Linked DNA regions of Sphaerisporangium krabiense. The protein of the gene in region 2 binds, or shares a complex with, the protein of the main gene of each other region. Links are inferred from orthologs where the notes say so. Each region holds a gene or a part of one and is shown on either strand. Other genes may lie near its edges. The genes, in order: BJ981_RS36825 and prfA.

The links.
Region 1: the proteins of prfA (region 2) and BJ981_RS36825 are in contact, whole or in part, in a crystal structure (PDB 2B3T), measured with the Escherichia coli proteins. The link is inferred for Sphaerisporangium krabiense from one-to-one orthologs.

Annotation. Positions count from the first base shown.
Region 1 is NZ_JACHBR010000003.1:393,134-404,074, forward strand. Bases 3,019-5,914 are described here. They hold BJ981_RS36825 (putative protein N(5)-glutamine methyltransferase), read right to left. Parts: upstream 4,945-5,914; coding sequence 4,093-4,944; downstream 3,019-4,092. Other genes in these bases: BJ981_RS36815 (FAD-dependent monooxygenase), read left to right, coding at 3,019-3,220; BJ981_RS36820 (hypothetical protein), read left to right, coding at 3,700-4,110; BJ981_RS36830 (TIGR03086 family metal-binding protein), read right to left, coding at 5,188-5,769; BJ981_RS38900 (SRPBCC domain-containing protein), read right to left, coding at 5,779-5,914. Outside these bases: BJ981_RS36800 (ATP-binding protein), read left to right, coding at 1-717; BJ981_RS36805 (hypothetical protein), read left to right, coding at 714-1,208; BJ981_RS36810 (TetR/AcrR family transcriptional regulator), read right to left, coding at 1,228-1,965; more of BJ981_RS36815, read left to right, coding at 2,018-3,018; more of BJ981_RS38900, read right to left, coding at 5,915-6,675; BJ981_RS36845 (ArsR/SmtB family transcription factor), read right to left, coding at 6,659-7,009; BJ981_RS36850 (hypothetical protein), read right to left, coding at 7,081-7,308; BJ981_RS36855 (SAM-dependent methyltransferase), read right to left, coding at 7,503-8,318; BJ981_RS36860 (pyridoxamine 5'-phosphate oxidase family protein), read right to left, coding at 8,858-9,292; BJ981_RS36865 (hypothetical protein), read right to left, coding at 9,519-10,076. UniProt on the Escherichia coli protein: Methylates the class 1 translation termination release factors RF1/PrfA and RF2/PrfB on the glutamine residue of the universally conserved GGQ motif, i.e. on 'Gln-235' in RF1 and on 'Gln-252' in RF2.
Region 2 is NZ_JACHBR010000001.1:136,297-142,584, forward strand. Bases 3,431-6,288 are described here. They hold prfA (peptide chain release factor 1), read right to left. Parts: upstream 5,457-6,288; coding sequence 4,404-5,456; downstream 3,431-4,403. Other genes in these bases: prmC (peptide chain release factor N(5)-glutamine methyltransferase), read right to left, coding at 3,485-4,339; rpmE (50S ribosomal protein L31), read right to left, coding at 5,580-5,798; BJ981_RS00685 (response regulator transcription factor), read right to left, coding at 6,103-6,288. Also shown: glyA (serine hydroxymethyltransferase), read right to left, coding at 1-469; BJ981_RS00655 (hypothetical protein), read right to left, coding at 572-952; BJ981_RS00660 (chromosomal replication initiator protein DnaA), read right to left, coding at 968-2,464; BJ981_RS00665 (L-threonylcarbamoyladenylate synthase), read right to left, coding at 2,612-3,406. UniProt on the Escherichia coli protein: Peptide chain release factor 1 directs the termination of translation in response to the peptide chain termination codons UAG and UAA.

The DNA.
Region 1 (10,941 bases), on a different replicon or contig from region 2:
CTGGAACGGCACGTCGAGCAGCTCCGCGCGATGGAGGCCGACGCCCGCCGGTTCGTGGCCGACGTGTCCCACGAGCTGCGCACCCCGCTGGCCGCGCTCACCGCGGTCGCCGACGTCCTGGACGAGGAGGCGGCCGGGCTGCCCGAGCCCGCCGGCAGGGCCGCCCGGCTGGTCAGCCAGGAGACGCTCAACCTCACCGGGCTGGTGAACGACCTCATCGAGATCAGCAGGTTCGACTCCGGCGTCGCGGCCCTCGCGCTGAACGACATCGACGTGGCCGAGCTGGTGCGCGCGACCCTGCGTACGCGGGGCTGGTCGGAGGAGGTGCGCACCGAGCTTCCCCCCGGGGTGACGGCACGGCTGGACCCGCGCCGCGTGGACGTCGTCCTCGCGAACATGGTCGGCAACGCCCTGCGGCACGGCGAGCCACCGGTGTCGGTGCGGCTCTCCGCCGACCCGCACTGGATCGCCTTCGAGGTCCGCGACCACGGGCCGGGGCTGGACGAGGCGGTGCTGCCGCACGTGTTCGACCGGTTCTACAAGGCCAGCGCGGCCAGGGCCAGGTCCGAGGGCAGCGGCCTCGGCCTCGCCATCGCGCGGGAGAACGCGCGCCTGCACCGAGGCGACCTCACCGTCGCCAACGCCCCCGACGGCGGCGCCGTGTTCACGCTGCGCCTGCCACGCCGGGCGCACGAACCGGACGGAGGCCCCGAATGAGGACCGGGCTCACCCGCCGCGCGCTCGCCGCGGGTCTCATATCGCTCGTCGCCGTGGCCGGCTGCGGCGTGCAACCCAGCGACGCCATCCGCGCCGGCGACCCGCCGAACGGACCCGTCGCGCCGACCATCGCACCAGACCTGAAGATCACCCTCTACCTGGTGAGGAACGGCCGTCTCAGGGTGGTGACGCGCCCCGGTGGCCGGCTGTCCCAAGCGGACACGCTCGCGCTGCTGGCCGCCGGCCCCAGCGCGACGGAACAGGCGGACGGACTGACCACCGACGTCCCGCCCGAAGCCGGCCCGTTCTCGGTGACCGCCGAGCCGGCCGGCCGTCTGAAGGTGACCCAGTCCATTCCGGCCGGCGAGCTGTCCCCACTGGCCGTCGCCCAGATCGTGTGCACCGCCGCCGCCACGGCGCCGCAAAGCCGTGCCGAGATCACCGTCGTCGGCGACGGGCAGAGCGTCGGCCCGTGGAACTGCCCGGGGTGACGGCGGCGCGTGGGACCGCTCACCTGTTCGTGGCGCGGATCAGCGCGTCCACCCCGTCCAGGATTCGGGCGAGCCCGAACCGGTAGTCCAGCCGTCGTTCGCCCGGCGGCGTGTCCGCTGGGTAGTCGTAGGCACCGGCGTCGATCGCGGCGCGCAGCGCCGGGAGGCGCCGCCCGTCGACCAGCCCGTGCAGCAGCGTGTTGTAGGCGGCGATCGACTCCCCGGAGGCGGCCGGACCGAGGTCGGCGTTCAGCCGCGCCATGGTGTGCATGTGACTGGCGACCAGCAGCACCACCCCGGCCTTGTCGGCTTCGGCGAGCCCGGTGCCCCGCAGTGCGCGCAGGGCGCGGTCGCTCCACGCCAGCTGGTTGGGCGTGATCGGCGGCCCGGTGATCGGCAGGCGCACGGTCCAGGGGTGGGCGTGCAGCATCTCCCACTGCGCGTGGCACCAGCGCTCCAGGCACGGGCGCCACCCGTCACAGGGCTCGTCCAGCGCGGGGGGCAGGGCCGCGACCCGGTCCAGCATCAGCAGCAGCAGCTCGTTCTTGCTCTTGACGTGCCGGTAGAGCGACATCGTGGTGAAGCCCAGCCGCTCGGCCACCCGGGCCATCGACACGGCGTCGAGTCCGTCGGTGTCGGCCAGCTCCACCGCCGCCCCGATGACGCGGGACAGGGTCAGCCGGTTTCGCGTCTCAGGTTCGGGCTCGTCGAGGCGGGCCCACAGCTCGCCGAGCCCTGCCGGCAGTTGTTCTCTCATCGCTCCGCCTCACTCTTGCCTCCCTTCGAAGTGTATGCCATACAGTCAGTGTATGACGTACACATCACTGATCGTGGGCGGCGGCATCGCCGGCACGCTGAGCGCGATCGCGCTTCGCAAGGCGGGCATCGGGTCGGTCATCTACGAGGCCTACGATCGCGACGCCGACAACGTGGGCGCCTTCCTGACACTCGCGGTGAACGCGCTCGACGCCTTACGCACCCTCGGCGTAGACGTCCGCGAGATCGGCTTCGAGACGCCGAAAATGGCCCTCACCAGCGGCTCCGGCAAGAAGCTCGGCGAACTCCAGTACGGCGCCCCCCTGCAGGACGGCACCGTCAGCAGGACCGTCAAGCGCGCCGACCTCTACCGGCTGCTGCGCGAGCACGCCGTACGGCGAGGCGTGCGGATCGAGTACGGCAAGCGGCTCGTCGAGGCCGAGAGCGGGGGCGGCGCGGTGCTGGCGCGTTTCGCCGACGGCAGCACGGCCGAGGGCGACCTGCTGATCGGCGCGGACGGGCTGTGGTCACGCACCCGCGAGATCATCGACCCGCATGCCCCCGGCGTCCGCTACTCCGGGCTGCTCAACACCGGCGGCTACGCGCGCGGCGTCTGCACGGGCGCCGAGCCGGGCGTGATGTGCGCCGTCTTCGGCAGGCACGCCTTCTTCCTGCACCTCACCCATCCGGACGGCGAGGTCTGGTGGGCGGCGAACCCGGCCAGGAAAGCCGAGCCCACCCCCGCCGAGCTGAGCGCGATCAGCCCGCAGGAATGGCGAGCCCACCTGCTCGACCTGTTCCGGCACGACCACGGCCCCGCCACCGACCTCATCGCGGCCTCCGGCAAGATCTTCGCCGCCTGGAAGACCTATGACGTCCCGGCCGTACCCCGGTGGCACCGCGACCGGATGATCATCATCGGGGACGCCGCCCACGCCACCGCCCCCTCCATCGGGCAGGGCGCGGGGATGGCCATCGAGGACACCGTCGTCTTGGCCAAGTGCCTTCGTGACAGCCCCGGCGTCACCGCCGCCTTCACCGCCTACGAACGGCTTCGCCGCGAGCGCGTGGAACGGGTCGTCGCCCAGGGCAACAGCACCGGCGCCTGGAAGGGACTCGGGCCCGTGGCCCGTATCCCCCGTGACCTCATCATGGCGGCGGCGCTGAAGCGTATGGCCCGCAGGGGCGAGGACCCGAGCCGCTGGATCTACGACTACCGCATCGACTGGGACCAATCGGTCCACACCGGCTCCTGACGGCATGATCCTCGCGCCGGCCGGTAGTGCGGGTGTCGATGGTGATGTCATGCTCGGCGTCTGGTCTTTCCATGAGCAGGAGGTCAGACGTGACTCCGGTCGGCCCCTCGGCCCCCGAATCGAAGGACACCGCACGACCGGCTCAGCAAGCCCGGACATCCCTGTACAAACGCATTCACTGGGAGATGGTGAGCGCCCTGGCGGGCATCGCCGGATTGATCGTCGCTCTCGTCGCGCTTCGGACGGGTGGAGGGGGAGATCCTGAACCCGCGCCACCGACGCCTACGCCGGCCGTGACGGTGACCGGCTCGATTCCCGGCACCGCGTCGGCGACGCCCACTTCCGGCCCTCCTTCCCGAACACCGGAGCCGACGGCCGACGAGAACACTCCGAGAGGGCGGACCGACGAGGACCCGCCGACCCCATCGGCTCAGACGGCGGAGGACCCGCCGACGAGGCGGGTGGGGTCGGCGTGCGTCATGACGCCGCGCGAGTGCCGCCTGGAGAAGATGCTCGGTTCGGCGGACCTGAGGGACTGCCGGCCCGCCGCTCGTCCTCCGGCCGGCGCGGTGGCCGCACTCGACTGCGCGGCCGTCCGCTCCGGTCCCGTTCACGATCCGATGATCGTGCTGTTCGACACCGACACCGACGCCGAGACGTGGGTGGACTCGTACTGGTGGGCCCTGCACGACGGCCGGGCAGGAGACTGCGCCACCGGGGCCGAGTACAAAGGCACCTGGATGAGGGGCAGGCTGCTCTGCACCATGAACGGGCCGTACTACGCCATGTCCTGGACGTACAAGGGCCGGTCCGTGGCCATGACCGCCGAGGCCTGGACCCCACGCCCGCTGTACGCCTGGTGGCAGGGCCTTTCACCCTTGAGGGACTGAGCCCGCGGGACCCGTCGATGACGGGGTGGCAGGCGTTGTGACGATGACGACGGTGGCGTCCGCCTCGTCGGAGACGGCCACGCGGGCGTGCAGGCCGTGGCGGTCCGCGGTCTCGACGAGGTGGGGGGCCTGCCGTTCGCTGGTCTCGACCAGCAGGTGGCCGCTGGGGGTCAGCCAGGGCGGGGCCTCGGCGATCACGCGTCTGAGGATGTCCAGGCCGTCGGCGCCGCCGTCCAGGGCGGTCAACGGCTCGTGGTCGCGCGCCTCGGACGGCAGCAGCGCCACCGCGGCGGTGGGGACGTACGGCGCGTTGGCGGCGAGGAGGTCGACGCGGCCCCGCAGCGTGGCGGGCAGCGGCTCGTACAGGTCGCCCTCGTACACCCGGGCGCCCAGGGCGGCGAGGTTGCGGCGGGCGCACCGGACGGCGGCCGGGTCGAGGTCGGAGGCGTGCAGTTCCACGGGTCCGAGGGCCGCGGCCAGCGCGGCGCCGACCGCCCCCGTTCCGCAGCACAGGTCGACCACGACCGGCCGGGCGTGGAGCGGGGCGACGGCGAGGGCCTGGTCGGCCCGGGCGCGCGGCGGGGTGACGGCGAGGGCTTGGTCGACGAGGAACTCGGTGCGGCGGCGGGGCACGAAGACCCCCGGGTCGACGGCGACGCGCAGGCCGTGGAACCCGGCCCAGCCGAGGACGTGTTCCAGGGGCTCCCCGGACACGCGGCGTTCCACCATGGCGGCGAGACCGGCGGGGGTTCCGGCCGCGGAGACGAGCAGCCGCGCCTCGTCCTCGGCGAAGACGCACCCGGCGGCGCGCAGCGTGCTCACGACGTCTGACATGGACAAGGAAGGTGAGAGCGACATGAAGGTCCTAACGGAGTGCCGTGGGCGCTCCGCAGGTCACCTAACCCCGGTGGACCCCACGGCCGTGCGGCGAGAGCACCCTGCCCGATCTGGCGGTAATGGGTCTCACCTCCCCGGTAGGTCCGTCGTAGGACAGGCAGATTACCCCACCGCGCCGCGCCCGCGCATCCCGGCCCCGCCCGGTGACGGCCGCCGGCGGGGCCGGGACGCGGCGCGTGGTCAGCGGGGGTCGCGGCCGCCGAACGCGGCGAGGCGGTCGTACAGCGGGGCGTCCTCGGGGACCTCGACCCGCGGGCCGATGTGGCCGCCGTCCGCCTCGTCGGCGCGGTGCTCCGGCGTGAGGTTGGCCAGCCCCCACGCCAGGGCCGCCTCGCCGAGCTCGGGGTCGAGGTCGGTGGGCCGGCCGGTGGCCTTGGCGATGTCCCAGGCGTGGACCACCAGCTCGGTGATGTGCTGGCCGACGGCCCACTCGGCGGGGATCTCCCCGAAGGGCAGGCGGTGCGGCCGTTCCCGCGCGCCGGGGCCGTGCCAGGCGGCGAGCAGTTCCCTCGCCGCCGCCCGGTAGGCGCCGTGCCGGTCGTCGCCGATCAGGTCGGTGCCCTGGTGGTCGCGTCTGCCTCCGGCCGTGACGGCGGCGAACCGGCGCACCTCGTCCACGACATGGTCGACCAGGGCGCGCACGTCCCATGATCGGCAGGGGGTCGGCAGCCCGGCCTCCTCGGGGCGGATGCCCGCGATGAGGGCCCCGGTCTGGTCGAGCGCGCGCCCGAGCAGGGCGATCTGGTCTTCTGACGCGGCCATGTCCGTCCTTCAGCCGGGGAAGTGGATGCGCTGCTGGAGGACCCAGCCGTTGCCGTCCGGGTCGCTGAAGTAGGCGTGCGAGACCGTGGGCTTGCCGGGCGCGGTGAGGTCCTCGACCTCGCTGACCTCCACGCCGCGCCCGGTCAGCTCGGCGCGGGCGGCGTGGATGTCGGGGACGACCAGGGTGAGGCCCTGCACGGACCCGGGCTCGGTGGCGACGATGCCGGTGCCGACGACGATCGAGCAGGCCGAGCCGGGCGGGGTGAGCTGCAGCACGCGGAAGTCCTCGCCGATCCGGTGGTCGTGGTCGACGGTGAAGCCGGCCATCTCGCCGTAGAAGTGCTTGGCCCTGTCCACGTCGGTGACGGGGAGCGGAACGGCTTCCAGCTTCCAATCCACGGTGGTCTTCCCTTCGGACGAGCCCGCGCGAGCGCGCAGGCGTTCTTCGAGACGGTTCAAACCCTCGGACATGCCCGCGCGCATGCCGGTGCCGAGCACCGCGTCGCGGACGTCCCTGGAGGGGTAGAGAGCCGTGCAGGTCATGGTCGTGACGCCGTCCTGTTCGTTCAGGACGAGCGTGTTGAGCACCTCGGGCCCCTCGTCCCACGACTCGGTGGTGACCAGGCGGCCGGGCGGGTCGATCACGCGGTAGACGCCGCTGATGCCCATCTCGGCGCCGTCCGGGCCGCTCCAGGCGAAGCGGTACCCACCTCCGGGGCGCAGGTCGATCTCGCATACCCGCATGGTCCACGCCTTCGGCCCCATCCAGTGCGGGATGTGCTCGGGGCTGGTCCACGCGTCGAACACGAGCCGCCGCGGCGCGTCCAGCACGCGGGTGACGACGATCTCGCGGTCCGACGGCGTGGTGAAGGTCGTGCCGCCGCCGAGCCTATGCGCGATGTCCATCGTCGTCCTCCCGCCCCTGCAGGCGCCGCAGGTAGTCGTCCAGCCGGTCGTGGCTCTCGTCCCAGAAGCGCCGGTAGGTCGCGGCCCACTCGGCGACGGCCTTCAGCGGCGCCGCCTCCAGCGTGCAGGGACGCCACTGGGCCTCGCGGCCGCGGGCGATGAGCCCGGCGCGTTCGAGCACGCGCAGGTGCTTGGACACGGCGGGACCGCTCATCGCGAACGGCGACGAGAGCTCTTTGACCGTCGCGGGGCCCTGCGCGAGGCGGGCGAGGATCGCGCGCCGCGTCGGGTCGGCGAGCGCGGCGAAGGTGACGCTCAGGGTGTCCGTTGCCATCTCCATCCAACCACTCGGTTATCTAACCGATAGGTTAAATACAGGAGGACCCGAACCGTTGTCAAACCGCGTCACCGTCCGGCGTGCTCGGCGGCCACGACCACGACGACGCCGAGGGCGGCCAGCGACAGGTTCGCGAAGATCTCGTGGCCGGCCAGAAGGTCCACGCGCGGGATGACGACCCGGTTGAAGAAGTTGAGCACGATGCCGAAGAACGGCTGGACGAAGACGTGGTCCAGGAAGCCGCTCACGCCTTCGAGGACCAGGAAGATCCCCAGGAACTGGATGGGTTTGCGCATGTCACCGACGCTAGGAGCGGGCGGCCCCGGCGGGCATCGGGCATCGGGAGGCTCCACCGCGACCGACGTCGCCCCTCCCCCGCCCGGCCGAGACGAAAGTCGCGGGCGCCCGCGACCTCCGTCTCGGCCGGTCCGGCCCGTCTCGGTCCTCGCCGGCCCGATTCACGGGTGGCGTGTCCTGTCGTGACGGGATGTCAGGGCTTGCGGCCCACGCCGCAGAACTGCGACACCTCGGGCGGCTCGCCGAACGGCGTCGGCTCGGGCCGCCACCGGGAGCAGGACACGACGCCGGGCTCCAGCAGCTCGAGGCCGTCGAAGAACACTTCGAGCTCGCGCGCCGAGCGGGCGACGATCGGGGTGCCGCCCCGCCTCATGACCTCCCGCATGGACTCGTGCATGGCCTCGCCGTGGACCTCGGCGGTCGGGTGCCCGATGGCCAGGAAGCTGCCGGACGGCAGGGCGTCGAGCAGTTCGAGCACGATCGACCTGGCCTCCTCGTCGTCCACGATGTGGTTCAGGATGCCGAGCAGCATGAGGGCCGTCGGACGGGAGAAGTCCAGGGTCGCGGCGGCGGCGTCGAGGAGGCGCCGGGTGTCGCGCACGTCGGCGTCGATGTAGTCGCAGACGCCCTCCGGACTGCTGACCAGCAGCGCGCGGGCGTGCACCAGCACCAGGGGATCGTTGTCGACGTAGACGACGCGCGACTCCGGGGCGAAGCGCTGGGCGACCTCGTGGGTGTTGTCGGCCGTGGGTAAGCCGGTGCCGATGTCGAGGAACTGCCGGATCCCCTCCTCGGCCACCAGGTACCGGACGACCCGGGTCAGGAACGCGCGGTCGGCGCGGGCCGAGTCGATGATCCCAGGGATCATGCGTTCGACGATGTCGCCGGCCTCGCGGTCGGCCGGGTAATTGTCCTTTCCACCGAGCCAGTAATTCCAGATGCGCGCGGAATGCGGCAGGTCGGTTCTGAGGTCGTTCGAGGGGCGGTGTCCGGCGGGGATCTCGCTCATGTCGGTCCGTTTCTAAGCGACTGGCACCATATGACAGCGAAAGAGCTAGCCTTCCGGCTCTCGTTATATGGCGGGACACGCCGGGATGCACTCGGCCGTGAGGAAACCGCCGCCGGATCGTTCCCTCGACACGCGTCCTGGCACCGCGACACGGACCCCGATCCCGACCGGGCGCGGCGGGTCGCGGCGTCACCGGACGGGCCGGCGGACCTGCCGCCGCGAGCGCCGGGCGGCTCGCGCCGGGGGCCCTGCCTGTTATTCGTGCCCGGACGCGAGCCCGGATGATCGTCATGCCGAACGGATATAACGATCGGTAGATATCTCGTTACATATTGTCATGGGGCTGATAATGCGGCACGCTGCCAGAATCCCTCTGATCGCTCCCGGCACCGGCGGGAAAGCGAGGGAATGGCACCTTCCGACAGGCAAGCGCGCCATGTCCCGCCCTGACGCCATTCCCGCTCGGTGCCGGGTCAGAAACGACCACGCCGGCGGTTTCGCCGCGATCGCGCCCGGCCACCCGGCACCGGGGCACGGGACTATGAACGGACGATGCGGCGGCCGGTGATCTGGACAGGGGTGATGCGGATGTACAGCCGCCGCTCCCCGCCCGCCCACGGTTCCACGGCGGCGGCCTTGGCGGCGGTGAGCTCCTCCTCCGAGGAGATCCGGTGCGCGGCGCCCTGGATGAGCACGCTCCAGCCCTGGCGGGACGCCGGGTCGATGTGGTCCACCTCGAAGGCGATCTTGAACTCCACGCCGCGGACACCGGTGTCGAGCTGCTGGTCCATCGGCCCGCCGAACGCGGTGCGGAACAGCACGGAGCCCTGGTGGACCGTGTAGTTGACCGGGAGTATCAGCGGGCCCGAGGGCGCGCCGAACCCGACCCGGCCCACACCTCCCGGCGAGATCAGCGTCAAGCACTCCTCCGCGCCGATCTCTTCCGGCATCGGCGCTCCGGCGCGGTCCTCCATGGCACTTCCCTTCCCTGACGTTCCCGCGGAATCGGCCCCGGTCCGAGCCCGCCCGAGCCGGGCGCCGCCGTCCCCGCCGGACGACCTCGGCGGCGCCCCTCCCCCGCGGGCCGCACTCCCGAGATCCACTCCAACGCCACGCTACCCCTGTCACGCCCCGCTCAAGCGTTCCAGATCCTCCATGGTGAAGACCTGGGAGATCACGCCCAGGCGGAGCCGTTGGCGGTCAGAACTTACCCTCGAGGAGCACGACGCGGTGGCCTGCCAGGCGGCGGGTGAGCTCGGCGACGAACTCCGGCCGTAGTGGTGGCCAGTTCCAGAAGGTGAAGCCGAGATGGCCGAACGCGAAGTGGTCATCGGCCCATATCCAGGAGGCCGGCTCGACCGGCCGGGCGCAGGCCGGGCAGGGGATGACGACGTCGCGTCCCTCGCGCCAGCCGTCCACGACCTCGTGGAAGGGGTCCCACGCCGTGTGCACCAGCGCGAAGTTCTCATCGACGAGCTCGATCCTCACCGAGCAGTGCGGGCAGGTCACCGCCATGGGCTCCCCCTGCCCCGCGTCGAACACGGTGCGGCCGGCGGCGACGTCCAGGCCGTTGAACCACACGTCCTGCCAGGGCAGGCTCCAGCCCGAGACGTCCACCACCTCGTCGGCGCGCGGACCCGGCGGAAACCCGAGATGACCGCCCAGCACACACGGTTTACGCTCGGCCGACACGATCCCCGACGAGGTCAGCCAATCCCGGACCTCCGCCGCCAGCGCGTCCGCCTTCTCCGGCGACACCTGGACATCCACGATCGTCTGAAACCAATCCCCATCGAACCCTCCCCGCGTCGAAGAACGTCGCGAACTCTACAACCGGCCACCGACAAAGCCTTGCCACCGCACGGCCCCTCTTCCGGTCCCTGTGCCCCGCCGGTCGGGCATCGGGCGGGCGGGGCATGGCAGGCTGATCCGTGTGGGCGACGGGTGGGATCTGATCATCGTCGGGGGTGGTCCCGCGGGGGCCGCGGCGGCGCTGGGCGCCAAGCGCGTGCGGCCGGACGCGCGGGTGCTTTTGCTCGACAAATCCGACTTTCCCCGGGACAAGGCGTGCGGGGACGGCATCGCCGCGCACGGCCGCGACGAACTGGCCCTGCTCGGCGTCCCCGGCCTCATCGACGACCACCGCCCCGTCCCGCACCTGGAGGTGATCTCCCCCGGCGGGGCCCGCGTCCGCGCCACCGTCGCCCGGCCGAACCACGTCGTCCCCCGCATGGTCTTCGACGCCCGGCTGGTCGAGGCCGCCAGGCGACGCGGCGTCGAGGTGCGCCGCCACCACGTCCGCGACCTGACCTTCGCCGGCGGGCACGTCCTGCTGTCCGGGGGCGCGCTGCGCGGGCGGGTGGTCGTGGGCGCCGACGGCGCGAACTCCGCCGTGCGCCGCCTGATCGGGCTGCCCGCCGCCCCGCCGCGGCACACCGCCATCGCCGTCCGCGGGTACGCCGACGTGCCGGCCGGCGACGACGTCCAGCACATCGCCATGCAGGCCGAGGGCTGGCCCGCGTACGCGTGGTCGTTCCCCATCGGGGACGGAACCGCCAACGTCGGGTTCGGCATGCTGCTGCCCCGCCTGCGCGCGACCGGGCTGCCCGGCAGGCAGGTGTTG
Region 2 (6,288 bases):
CCTTCGAGCCGTGCGTCAGGTGACCGCCGTGGGACAGCGCCATGGCCAGCATCGTGTCGCCCGGCCGCAGCAGCGCGGCGTACGCGGCGAGGTTGGCGGACGCGCCCGAATGGGGCTGCACGTTGGCGTGGTCGGCGCCGAACAGGTCCTTCGCCCGGTCGACGGCCAGCCGCTCCGCCCGGTCCACGACCTCGCAGCCGCCGTAGTAGCGCCTGCCCGGATAGCCCTCGGCGTACTTGTTGGTCAGCGTGGAGCCGAGCGCAGCCATCACCGCGGGTGAGGTGAAGTTCTCGCTGGCGATGAGCTGCAGGCCGCCCCTGAGCCGCTCGACCTCGTCCAGCAGGATGCGCGCGACCTCGGGATCCTCCTGCCACAGCTCCGCGAAGTCGGCGCCGTAGAAGACGTCCCCGGCGCACTCGGGCCCGCCGCCGGGCCGGCGTGGTTCGTGGCCGGGTCCTTTCGCCGCCATGGCTCGATCACCGTCCCCTTCCTCGCGCGGAAGCGCACGAGGACCACCGATCTCCCCACTGTATGTCCCGGTGTGCCGCGGCGCGCCGCCGCGGGCGGCGGGTCAGTTGTAGGCGTGCGGGGCCGACGAGGCGACCGGCACCCAGCGGGGGGTGTCCGCGGCCTGGTCGCTGATCGCGGTGAGCACGGCCTGGCGGTACATGCCGAGACGGGTGCGCCACTCCCCCATGTCCTGGACGTACCGCTCGGCGACGGGCGCGTCCCAGACGTCGCGGCTGCGTGCCATCTGGTACGCCTTGTCCAGCGAGCCGGTGAGCCCCTCCAGCAACGGCAGGGCCTGCTGCCACAGGTCCACGAGCTTCTGGTACTCGGGGTTGAAGCGCCAGCTCGTCGCCTGCCCGTCCAGGCCGAGCGGGTCGGAGGTGGACGCGGGCGGCGTCTCGCCGGGCTGGAGGGGCTTGGGCGCGGGCGGGTCTGCGTACATGTCGGACACCCCTCCTTACGAACCGGACGACGAGGGCCGGTACCCGTCCGGACCCGGACCATGCCCCGGGGGCGGCGGCGGCCCCTCGGACGGGTCGTCGCCGTAGGGGCCGGCGGGGTGCGCGCCGGGGCCGCTGAGATCACCGGGACGGGGCGGAGGGTCCGAGGCCATGTGGACGCCCGAGTGGATCTGTGCCGAAGGTCCTGCGGCGCTCTCAGGGGCCGCTGGAGCCTGGTAAGCGGCGGCGGCGCCTCCGTCGGGCGGCAGCGGGGCCGACGGCTTCGCCGATCCGGACGGATCGCCGGGCGGGAGGGAGCCGATCGGGCCGTCGGCTCGCGGGTGGCCGGGCTGCGCGCCGTCGGGCGGGACGACGACCGGCTGCTCCATGGGCGGGATCTTGTCCATGTTCCGCGACAGCCAGTCCAGATGCTCCTGGCTCGGCGGGTCCATGGTCACCTCGACCACCCGGACGCCGTCCACGTCGATCACGCGCGTGCGCTCGCCCGAGGTGTCGACGTCGTGGGAGTTGTCCGGCGCCGGCGTGTCGAGCCCGCCGCCGTCTCCCCCGCCCTGCGGCGCGCCCGCGTACGGCTCCACGTACTGCGGCTCGCCGCCCTTGGGCGAGTCATCCTGCTTGGGCGCCGGATCACCCTTGGGCTCGGGATCCGCCTTGGGAGCGGAGTGCCCCTTGGGCTCCGGATCCACCTTGGGCGCCGAGTCATGCTTCGGAGCCTCGTGCTTGGGCGCCTCGTGCTTGGGCGCGTCATGCTTGGGCGTCTCGTGCTTCGGGGCCTCGTGCTTCGGAGTGTTGTCGTGCTTGGGGGCGTCCTGCTTCTCCCGGGGGGCGTTGTCGCCGTGGGGGGTTTGCCGGGTGTCCGGCTTGTCCGCCTGAGGCGGGTCGACCTTGTGCGTGTTGTCGCTCTTCGGCGGGTCGGACTTCTCGTGCTTCTCCGGCTTGTGCTCCTTGGGAGCGTCGTGCTTGTCGGTCTTGTCCGACGTCGGCGGCGGGGTCTGCTTCTCGGGCTTGTCGTGCTTCTCGGGCTTGTCCTTGGTCTGGGAGTCCGAGGTGGGAGCGCCGTGCTTGTCGCCCTTATCGCTCTTGTCCTTCTTGGGCGCGTCGTCCTTGTCGCCCTTGTCGCCCTTGGGAGGGTCCTGCTTCTCGGGGGCCTTCTGCTTCATGGTCTTCGGGCCGGCGTCCGGCTCCTTCTGCTTCTCTTTCTTCTCCAGAAGGACCAGGCGGGCGGTGACGTCCTTGACCAGCGTGTCCCCGGCGTCGGCCACCTGGGCCGGGCGGTGCGTCGCGGGAACGGACAGGCCCGCCGCGCCGGTGAGCTGGGCGATGCGCGACTCGACCGTCCGCATCTGGTGCCCCGCGCGCCCGACCTCGGCCAGCAGATCGCGGACCAGCTTGGGGTCCATGCCGTCCAGCTTGCCCATCGGCGTCTCCCCTTGCTCGTGGTCGCGCTCCGCCGGCCGCTCGTCAGAGAAGGGCCGCGCCCTGCCCGCAGCCATGCTCCCTCGCCACGGCCCGTCGCTCAAGAGCGCGGACGCGCTTCACGGTAACGTCGGCGCCCGCCCGCAGGGCCCGGCGATAGCCACACGGCATGATTCGCGGTCACCCCGGCGGGAGGGACGCGGCGCCCGCCGGGGCGGGCCGGCTCAGGCCTCGCCGTCCGCCTTCTGAGCGCGCGCGGCCGTCTCCGGCTTCTCGGAGCTTCCGTCCTTGTCCCGCTTCTCCTCGGTCGCGGCCTTCTCGTCGGCCGCGGCCTTCTCGTCCGCCGGGGCGTTCTCGAGCTCGGGCTCCGGGTCGGCGTCGGTGGCGAGGTAGCCGACGATCGCCCGCAGCTTGTCGACCGGGATCGCGCCCTTGCGCAGCACGCGGGGCACCGGCGTGGTGAGGTCGAGGATCGTGGAGGGGACGTTCTCCGTGAGGGGCCCGGCCTCCAGGTAGACGCCGACCGCCTCCCCGAGCATCGCCTCGGCCTCGGCCGCGGTCCTGGCGGGTGGGGCGCCGGAGATGTTGGCGCTGCTCACCGCCATGGGACCGGTGTCTTTCAGCAGTTCGAGCGCGACGGCGTGCAGCGGCATGCGGACCGCGACGGTGCCCTTCGTCTCGCCGAGGTCCCAGGTCAGGGACCGGCCGGCCTTGCAGACCAGGGTGAGCGGGCCGGGCCAGAAGGCGTCGATGAGGTCCTGCCCGTAGGCGCCGAGGTCCTCGATCAGGGCGGTGGCGGCGCGCACGGTGCCGACCAGGACCGGCACGGGCATGTCCCTGCCGCGGCCCTTGGTCTCCAGCAGTTTGCCCACGGAGTAGTGCGTGAAGGCGTCGGCGCCGAGGCCGTAGACCGTGTCGGTCGGGAGCACGACCAGCTCGCCCGCGCGGATCGCGGCGGCCGCGTCGGCGAGCCCGACCGCGCGCTCCTCGCTGTTGGAAAGGTCATAACGTCGGATCACGACTTGTCATCCTCCCATGTCGGACGGGCCGTCCCGCCAGGGGCGTCGCGCATGGACCGCGTCCCTGTCATCGTGGCCTCATTCCTGGCCGAAACGGGCGGTGACGTAGCGGTCGCGCCCGGCGAGATCGGTGTGGTCGCGGGTGTCGCGCCACCCGCGCTCCTCGGAGAACTCAAGGTAGACCGACGAGCCCTGCTGGTCGGCGTGCTCGACCGCGACGAGCCCGCCCGGGCGCAACAGCCGCCGTGCCGTCCGCTCCACGGCGCGCACCTCGTCCAGGCCGTCCTCGCCCGAGCCGTACAGGGCGCGGGAGGGGTCGTAGTCGCGCACCTCGGGGTCACGGGGGATGGCGCCGGGCGGAATGTAGGGCGGGTTGGAGATCACCAGGTCCACGCGGCCGTCGAGTTCGGGCAGGCAGTCGGCGAGGTCCTCGGGGTGGAGGGACACCCGGCCCTGGCCGTGCTCGACGATGTTGCGCTTGGCCCAGCCGTAGGCGACCGGATCGACCTCGACGGCATGGACCTGGGCGAGCGCGACCTCCTGGGCGATCGACAGCGCGATGGCCCCGGAGCCGGTGCCGAGGTCGACGACGACGGGCGAGGCGACGTCCATCTCGCGGAGGCGGTCGATCGCCCAGCCCGCGACGACCTCGGTCTCGGGTCTCGGGACGAAGACGCCGGGGCCGACGTCCAGGGACAGGTACCGGAAGTAGGCGCGCCCGGTGATGTGCTGGAGCGGCTCACGGGCCTCGCGCCGGGCGACGCCCTCCCAGAACAGGGCGTCGAACTCCGCGTCGGGCACGGTGTGGAGCTGGCCACGCCGGACGCCGTGGACGAACGCCGCGATCTCCTCGGCGTCGGTCCGCGGTGAGGGAACCCCCGCCTCGGCCAGCCGGGCGGTGGCGAGCGCTATCTCGTCCATCAGCAAGGTCATGGCAGTTTTCGCGATTTTCGTGACTTGTCTCGTTCTGGGTGGGCGGCGTGTCGGCGGGCGGAGGTCACGCGTGGGCGGCCAGCTTCTCCGCCATCTCGGCGTCGATGAGCGCTTGGATGACCGCCGAGAGATCGCCGTCGAGCACCTGGTCGAGGTTGTACGCCTTGAACCCCACCCGGTGGTCGGAGATGCGGTTCTCCGGGAAATTGTAGGTGCGGACGCGCTCGGAACGGTCGACCGTGCGAACCTGGGACTTGCGCTCGGCCGAGGCGGCGGCGTCGGCCTGCTCCTGGGCGATGGCCAGCAGCCGGGCGCGCAGGATGCGCAGCGCCGACTCCTTGTTCTGGAGCTGGCTCTTCTCGTTCTGGCAGGACACCACGACGCCGGTGGGCACGTGCGTGATGCGCACCGCCGAGTCGGTGGTGTTGACGCTCTGGCCGCCGGGCCCGGAGCTGCGGAACACGTCGATGCGCAGGTCGTTGGGGTCGATCTGGACGTCGACCTCCTCGGCCTCGGGGTACACCAGCACGCCGGCGGCGGAGGTGTGGATGCGGCCCTGGGACTCGGTGACCGGCACGCGCTGCACGCGGTGGACGCCGCCCTCGAACTTCAGCCGCGACCAGACGCCGTCGGCGCCCTTGCCCTTCATCGCGACCGTCACGTCCTTGTAGCCGCCGAGGTCGGACTGCTGGGAGTCGATGATCTCGGTCTTCCAGCCCTCGCGCTCGGCGTAGCGCAGGTACATGCGCAGAAGGTCGCCGGCGAACAGCGCGGACTCCTCGCCGCCCTCGCCCGCCTTGATCTCCATGATGATGTCCTTGTCATCGTTGGGATCGCGCGGGATGAGCAGGTGCTTGAGGCGCTCCTCCAGCTGGGGCGCGCGGGCCTCCAGCTCGGCCATCTCGTCGGCGAAGGCGGCGTCCTCGGCGGCGAGCTCCCTGGCGGCCTCCAGATCGTCGCGCACGGCCTCCAGCTCGCGGTAGGCGGCGACGATGGGCGTGAGCTGGGCGTAGCGCCTGCCGAGGGTGCGGGCCCGGTTCTGGTCGGCGTGCACGGCGGGATCGGCGAGCTTGACCTCCAGCTCGGCGTGCTCCGCGAGCAACTCGTCCAGGTTCACCGTGCGACCTTCTTCCTACGTGACGTGCTTCGTGGCGAGAAACCGGGCCTTCATCAAGAACGCCGACCCGGGCACGCCCCCGCCGCATGGGGGGACGCTTCCGGGCCGGCGCTGCTTGCCGGGCTACTTGCTCGCGGGCTTCTTGCCGAAACGCTTCTCGAAGCGGGCCACCCGGCCGCCGGTGTCCAGGATCTTCTGCTTGCCCGTGTAGAACGGGTGGCAGGCGGAGCAGACGTCGGCGTGGATCACGCCGTTCTTCGCGGTGCTCCGGGTGGTGAAGCTGCTGCCGCAGCTGCAGGTCACCTGCGTGGTGCCGTACTGCGGGTGGATGTCGGGCTTCATCTCAGTCCTCTCTGGGCGCGGCCGCCGGGTCGCCTTGGTCGCTCACGTCGGGGTGACGCGCGGACGGGCGGGAACCGGAACCGCCATGGGTCGGCTACCAGTGTGCCAGATCCTGTAACCGCGCCAGGCCATCGTCCATTCCCGCGGCCGCTCGCGGCCGACCCCGGACACCGGCCGTCGACGCAAGAGTCGGCGTACGGTCACCACGATGTTACGGAGTTAACCAATTAAAGCCCCACATTCGGGGAAAAGCCGGGCTGTGACCGTGATTCCCGGAAGGAACACGCCGTGGGGACGCCGCGGCCTAGGAGCGGCCGAGGTAGGCGAGGACGGCGAGAACCCGTCGGTGGTCGTCGGGCGTGGGGTCGAGCCCCAGTTTGCCGAAGATCCCCGAGATGTGCTTCTCGACCGCCCCCTCGGTGACCCCGAGACGCCCGGCGATCGCGTTGTTGGACCGCCCCTCGGCCATGAGCCCGAGGACCTCTGACTC